2 regions of the Exiguobacterium sp. LL15 genome follow, and region 2 is predicted to be linked to the other one. Evidence: a T-box and tRNA genes for the amino acid it is inferred to sense, from the RefSeq annotation. Region 2 holds a T-box; the other holds one or more tRNA genes.
The links. A T-box is a leader RNA that pairs with one kind of tRNA and senses whether it is charged. The one in region 2 lies ahead of leuS (leucine--tRNA ligase), so its partner is inferred to be a tRNA-Leu.

Region 1 (3,419 bases), 570 kb from region 2:
ATTGCTCAGTCTGACGCTTCAGACGGGAATTGCAACAGCACATGGTCCGAATTTCGTTGAGCTTCGAAGTGAAGAATGGGACGAGACGACAAGTGCCTGGCGACGAGTACTTGCGACGCCAACTGGAGGAACCGTTACACAGTGGGCTTCCGATCGTTATCAATCCAAATGGACTGATGAAGAACGTCCAGCAGGTTCGTTATTTCAGCTAACGGAAGCGACGGAATGGAAAGCACTTGATGAGCGAACAGAAGTGACCGGACGTATACTTGGTGGGTGCCTAGAGACGATTCGCCATCTGATTGGGACACCGTATGGAGATGTGCAGCGTTTCCAGCGTGAAGAGATCAACGGAGAACCGATACTCTGGTACTTTGAGGTGTCTGAAGCGAATTCGGCAGAGGTGCACCGGACGCTGCGACAAATGGCGTATGCTGGCTGGTTCAACCATGCGGCTGGCTTTTTATTCGGGCGCACGTCTGCAAGGATTACAGAAGACCTGACATGGCTAAACGTGTATCAATATCTAGCGGATGAGACAGGCTTACCAGTCTTATACGATCTTGACATCGGTCATCAGCCGCCGCAGGTGACGTTAATCAATGGAGCGACGGGTACGGTTCGTATTCAAGGAAAAGATTCACGAATCGATCTGACGTTCAACTAAAAAGGAGAGCACGCAATGGCACGTCGTAAGTTTCAAGCATTAGGCGTTTATAAACGCGTCCATATCAATCCGGAGACACGTCGGATGACGTTACCGGAACCATTTTACGATGCACTTCGTCTAGAAGATGAATTGCTGATTGCACAAGTCGGAGATGTTCTCGTCATGCGACGTCCGGGGGAGGTCGTCGAGACAGAAACAGATTTATTGAGCGAACTCGTAGAAGATGGATTCACGGGTACAGAGCTCGTCCAAGAATTTGCCTACCGGCGTCAGCAACAAGAACAGCGATTACGTCAACAAGTCTTGCAGGATGAAGAGGATGACCATGCTGCTCAACTGAAGATCGAGTTATAACGGAAAGAAGGAGTGGGGCAGATGCGTCGCAGAACAAAAATTGGAATCGGAGTCATCGGATCCGGATTAGTAGCAGCGAGTTATTATTTTTACGAGATGGCAATCGCTACGAATCCAAAGCCATTCTTATCGAATAATCGAGATCTAAGTGACGAGATGGTCCGATTGATGCAACCTGGTCAGACATGGATCAAGGAGCAACCGCTTGAGCGGATCGAGATTGAAGCGAAAGACGGTTTAACGTTACGCGGGCATTTTCTTCCGTCACCTGTTCCGTCAAATCGGATCGTCATTCTCGTGCACGGGTACGGAGGCGTCGGAACGGATTTAGCCGGATTCGCCTATCTGTACCATCAGGCCGGTTTCCATGTCATGATGCCCGATAATCGTGGACACGGAATGAGTGACGGTCACTACATCGGATTCGGATGGCATGATCGGGAAGATTGTCTCAGTTGGTCGAACTATCTGATTGAACGGATCGGACAGGAGGCGAAACTATTCCTGCATGGCGTATCGATGGGAGGGGCGACCGTATTGATGACGAGTGGCGAACAACTCCCACCACAAATCAAAGGAATCATTTCTGATTGTGCCTATACGTCCGTTAATGCAGTCCTTGCGTATCAGATGAAGCGGATGTACCGTCTACCACACTTTCCGTTCTTAGGCATGACGAGCGTATTGACGAAGCTAAAGGCTGGTTATACGTTCCGTGAAGCATCTGCGCTGAAACAGGTCAAAAAGGCACAAGTACCGATTTTGTTCATCCATGGTGGGGCGGATACATTCGTACCGACAGACATGGTGTATGAGCTGTATGAAGCTTGTCCAACGGAAAAAGAGCTCGTCGTCATTCCAAATGCCGCTCATGCGATGGCCTATTTTGAGGATCCAGCATTGTATGATGATGTCGTCGAGAAGTTCGTTCGCAACATCTTGCGAAATGATTGACAACTCCGTTCTTTACCCGCTATATTAATATCATAAATCAACGTCGTCGTGGCGGAACTGGTAGACGCGCTAGACTCAGAATCTAGTGGTGGCAACACCGTGGAGGTTCAAGTCCTCTCGGCGGCATAAATGATTGAAGGAGGCAATCCCAGCAGGGGGTTGCCCTTTTTTTTATTGCTGAATAGAAAACGATTACAACGAATAAAAATTCAGAAATATTTATCTTTTTAGAATTTTTCTGGTAAAATACGTTTTAAAGAGGGTACTCTTCAGGGAAAGTACTAAGTGAAGTAGACAATCTTTAACACATAGGAGAGGGGAAACAAACATGAAAAAAGGGAGTATCTTGCTAGCGCTCTTGATGAGCTGTGTTCTCGTACTTGGTGCATGTAGCATCGGTTCGAAAGAAGAAGAGTCGTCTGAAGGAAAGACTTATAAGGTCGGCATTGACGTCACGTATCCACCATTCGAATATAAAGACGGGGATACGTACAAAGGAATCGACATCGATCTCATGAAAGCAATCGCGAAGGATCAGAACTTCAAGATTCAATTTGAGGCGATGGACTTTAGCGGCATCATTCCGGCACTTCAAGCAAATCAATTGGACGTTGCCATTGCCGGTATGAGTATTACGCCAGAACGGAAGAAAGTCGTCACATTCTCGGATCCATACTTCAAAGCTGGTCTTATTCTAGTCGTCAAAGAAGATGAGAATGGTATTAAATCTGTCAACGATTTAAAAGGGAAAAAAGTAGCCGTCAAAAAGGGAACGACGGGTGCGAAATATGCAACGGATAACGCAGATAAACTGGGCTTTACAGTCACACAGTTCAATGACAGTCCAGCGATGTTCCAAGAAGTGAAGAATGGTAACGCTGCTGCTTTGATTGAAGATTATCCTGTCATCTCATATGCAAACAAACAACAAAACCTTGGATTAAAACTTGTCGGAGACCGTCTCAACGGGGACAACTACGGAATCGCTGTCTTAAAAGGTGAGAACGAGGATCTGATGAAGAAAATCAACAAAGGGCTTGCGAATCTGAAAGAAAACGGTGAATACGATAAAATCGTTGACACGTATCTGAAATAAGTCGCAAGGCGATAAGGGAGTGGGATAGCCAATGGAAGTGGTCAAAACCGCATTTCCATTTTTCTTGGAAGGGCTTCAAGTCACATTGTATATTTTCATCATCGCGGTCATCGTCGGCTTTCTGATTGGCTTAGTCGTCGCATTGATGCGGTTATCACCATCAAAAATCTTAAACGGGATCGCAATTGTCTATATTGATGTCATTCGCGGAACGCCATTCATCGTTCAGTTATTCTTCATCTATTTTGGACTCAATTCGCTCGAATGGTTATCGATGGACCGGATGTATGCAGGGATACTGACGGTCGCAATCAATGCCGGTGCTTATTTTGCGGAGATCATTCG
Region 2 (3,419 bases):
TCACCGTTAACCGTTAGAACAGGAACACGAGACGATTTATCTGTTTTTTTGGCGTTGTATCATGAAACGATGGACCGGAAGAATGCTTCGGCTCATTACTATTTTACGGCGAGTTATTTTGAGCAATTATTGGAAGCGAATCCACTCTGTGAGCCATTGTTACTGATTGCGGAAATCGACGGAGAACCTGTTGGTGGATACTTCGTATTGCTCGGAAAAGAATATGCCCACGGTCATTTGATTGGTTGTAAGCGGGACGAAGCGAAGATGTTCCCAAATCAACGACTTGAGTACGAAGCGATTCTTCAGGCGAAAGCACGCGGTCTCGTCGAACAACATCTCGGAGGTGGATATCAAGAACGGGATAGTCTCTTTGAGAGTAAATGCCGTTACACCGGGTACCGTTTATTTGAGTATCATCAAGGAAAATCGATTCTTCAACCAGCCATATACGATCAGTTGTGTATACGATACGGGTCAGATGCTAATTCGGATTATTTTCCGGCTTACCGACAAACCAGTGTCCAAATGGCGACAAGTTAAACAGTAACTAAATGAAGAAGGTGAAACGACTACATCGTGTAGTCGTTTTTTTGATATGCTGAAATCATGATAGATCAATTGAGGGGGATGTGTCTTGAAAAAACGAGGTCTTATTTTTGATATGGATGGGGTCATCTTAGATAGTGAAATCCGCTACTTTGAGGTCCACCAGCAGATGTTCAAAACGTTATCGATTCCGCTCGATCCGGTTCAGTATGCGACATTCATGGGGAAAACAGGAGATGAGATGTGGGAAGAACTTGTCGCGCAACACGAGCTCCCAGAAACAGCGAGTGCTTTACTTGAGGAAGAACATCGCTTGTTTCAAATTCATGCAAAACCAGAGGCGTGTGGTTTAAAAGAGGGAGTCAAACAAGTCATCGAACAAGCGACATCTCTTGGTTACGATATCGGGATCGCTTCTTCGAGTTCGCTTCAAAAAATCGAACGCGTCATCCGTCATTACGAGCTTCCAATCACGCATTACGTCAGTGGGGAAGAAGTCGTGCGTTCGAAGCCGGATCCCGCGATTTTTCGACTTGCGGCATCACGAATCGGGCACGCACCTGAGAATTGTCTCGTCATTGAAGACGCTGCAAACGGGATGATCGGCGCAAAAGCAGCTGGTATGGAAGTGATTGCGCTTCTTGATGACCGGATGCCAGCGCAACGTTTAGAACAAGCAGATCATATTGCGCGATCGCATGCGGAAATTGAGGAAATTTTACGGAAGCGTTGACGCTTGAGGAAGAAACAGATTACACTAGGAAAAGATAGTCAAATGCAGGGAACTGAAGTAGTAGGGGAAAGGTGCCGTCAAGAGAGCTGGTGGAGGGTGCGAACCAGTCGGTAACAACCGTGAACTCGTCAGGGAGCACGATTCGTGAAGTCGTAGTAGCGAATCCGGTCCTTCACACCGTTATCTGTGAATCAAGCGGTCTGTCATAGACAGACAACGTGGGTGGTACCGCGGAAGCCAAACCGGTCTTTCGTCCCTATTCCTAGGGGCGGAGGACCGGTTTTTTTTAGATTAGAGGAGGAAAAGACATGCCGTACAATCATCGCGAAATTGAACCAAAATGGCAGGCGCGTTGGGATCAAGACAACGCCTTCGTCACGACAGAAGATCCAGAAAAAGAAGGGTTTTATGCCCTTGATATGTTCCCGTATCCGTCAGGTGCCGGACTCCACGTTGGACACCCGGAAGGCTACACGGCAACGGACATCCTCGCGCGGATGAAACGGATGCAAGGATACAACGTCTTGCACCCAATGGGTTGGGATGCGTTCGGGTTACCAGCAGAACAATACGCCCTCGATACAGGGAATGACCCACGTGAATTCACAGCGAAAAACATCGAGACGTTCAAGCGTCAGCTGAAAGAACTTGGATTCTCCTATGACTGGGATCGTGAAATCAACACGACGGATCCGAAGTACTACAAATGGACACAGTGGATCTTTACGAAGTTGTATGAAAAAGGACTCGCGTTCGTGGACGAAGTCGCGGTCAACTGGTGCCCGGCACTTGGAACCGTTCTTGCGAATGAAGAAGTCATCGACGGATTATCTGAACGCGGAAATCATCCGGTCGTGCGTGTTCCGATGCGTCAGTGGGTCTTGAAAATCACGGAATATGCGGATCGTCTTCTTGAAGATCTCGATGACCTCGACTGGCCGGATTCTGTTAAAGAGATGCAACGGAACTGGATCGGGAAATCAGAAGGTGCTGAGATCGATTTCACGATTGATGGACATAAAAAACAAGTTACGGTCTTTACGACACGTCCGGACACAATCTTTGGTGCGACGTACCTCGTGCTTGCGCCGGAGCATCCATTCGTAGCTGACATCACGACAGCGGATCACAAGGAAGCCGTCGATACGTACATTTCGCAAGTCCAAACGAAGTCAGACCTCGAACGGACGGATTTAGCGAAGGAAAAAACAGGCGTCTTCACGGGTGCTTTCGCCGTCAATCCAATCTCAGGTGATCGTCTTCCGATCTGGATCGCTGATTATGTCCTTGCTTCTTATGGAACGGGTGCAATCATGGCGGTTCCAGGACACGATGAGCGCGACCATGAATTCGCGAAACAATTCGACTTGCCAATCGTTGAGGTCGTCGCGGGTGGAAACGTCGATGAAGCAGCCTATACAGGAGAGGGCGAACACGTCAACTCGCATATGCTTGATGGTCTTGGAAAACAAGAAGCAATCGAGACGATGATTGCTGAACTCGAAACGAATCAAGTCGGACGCAAGAAAATCACGTATCGTCTCCGCGACTGGTTGTTCAGTCGTCAACGGTATTGGGGTGAGCCAATCCCAGTCGTTCATATGGAAGATGGTTCGATGAAGACGCTTAGCCAAGAGGAATTACCGCTCGAACTCCCAATCATTCCGGAGATCAAGCCGTCTGGTACAGGCGAATCACCACTTGCGCTTGCGGAAGACTGGTTGGATTATACGGATCCTGAAACAGGAATGAAAGGGCGTCGCGAGACGAATACGATGCCACAATGGGGCGGAAGCTGCTGGTATTATCTTCGTTTCATCGATCCGCACAATGAAGAGGCGATCGCGGATCCAGAAAAATTAAAATATTGGCTTCCAGTCGATATTTACATCGGTGGTGCGGAACACGCCGTTCTCCACTTATTGTATGCACGCTTCTGGCATAAAGTCTTGTATGATGCAGGCGTCGTGCCAACAAAAGAACCATTCCAGAAGTTATACAACCAAGGGATGATTCTTGGAGAGAACAACGAGAAAATGTCGAAATCACGCGGTAACGTCATCAATCCGGATGAAATCGTTAAATCGCATGGTGCGGATACGTTACGCTTGTATGAAATGTTCATGGGTCCACTCGA

Region 1: it encodes a tRNA-Leu, which carries the amino acid that the T-box ahead of leuS (leucine--tRNA ligase) is inferred to sense. The anticodon was not compared.

The regions. Positions count from the first base shown of each region.
Region 1 is NZ_JANFNX010000001.1:1,102,518-1,105,936, forward strand. Features, by position in the region: gene NOM72_RS05415 (S66 family peptidase) at 1-667, shown strand, start outside; gene NOM72_RS05420 (hypothetical protein) at 683-1,024, shown strand; gene NOM72_RS05425 (alpha/beta hydrolase) at 1,046-1,978, shown strand; tRNA gene NOM72_RS05430 (tRNA-Leu) at 2,021-2,104, shown strand; gene NOM72_RS05435 (transporter substrate-binding domain-containing protein) at 2,307-3,074, shown strand; gene NOM72_RS05440 (amino acid ABC transporter permease) at 3,106-3,419, shown strand, end outside.
Region 2 is NZ_JANFNX010000001.1:536,011-539,429, forward strand. Features, by position in the region: gene NOM72_RS02610 (GNAT family N-acetyltransferase) at 1-543, shown strand, start outside; gene NOM72_RS02615 (HAD family hydrolase) at 638-1,282, shown strand; T-box leader at 1,321-1,543, shown strand; gene leuS (leucine--tRNA ligase) at 1,591-3,419, shown strand, end outside.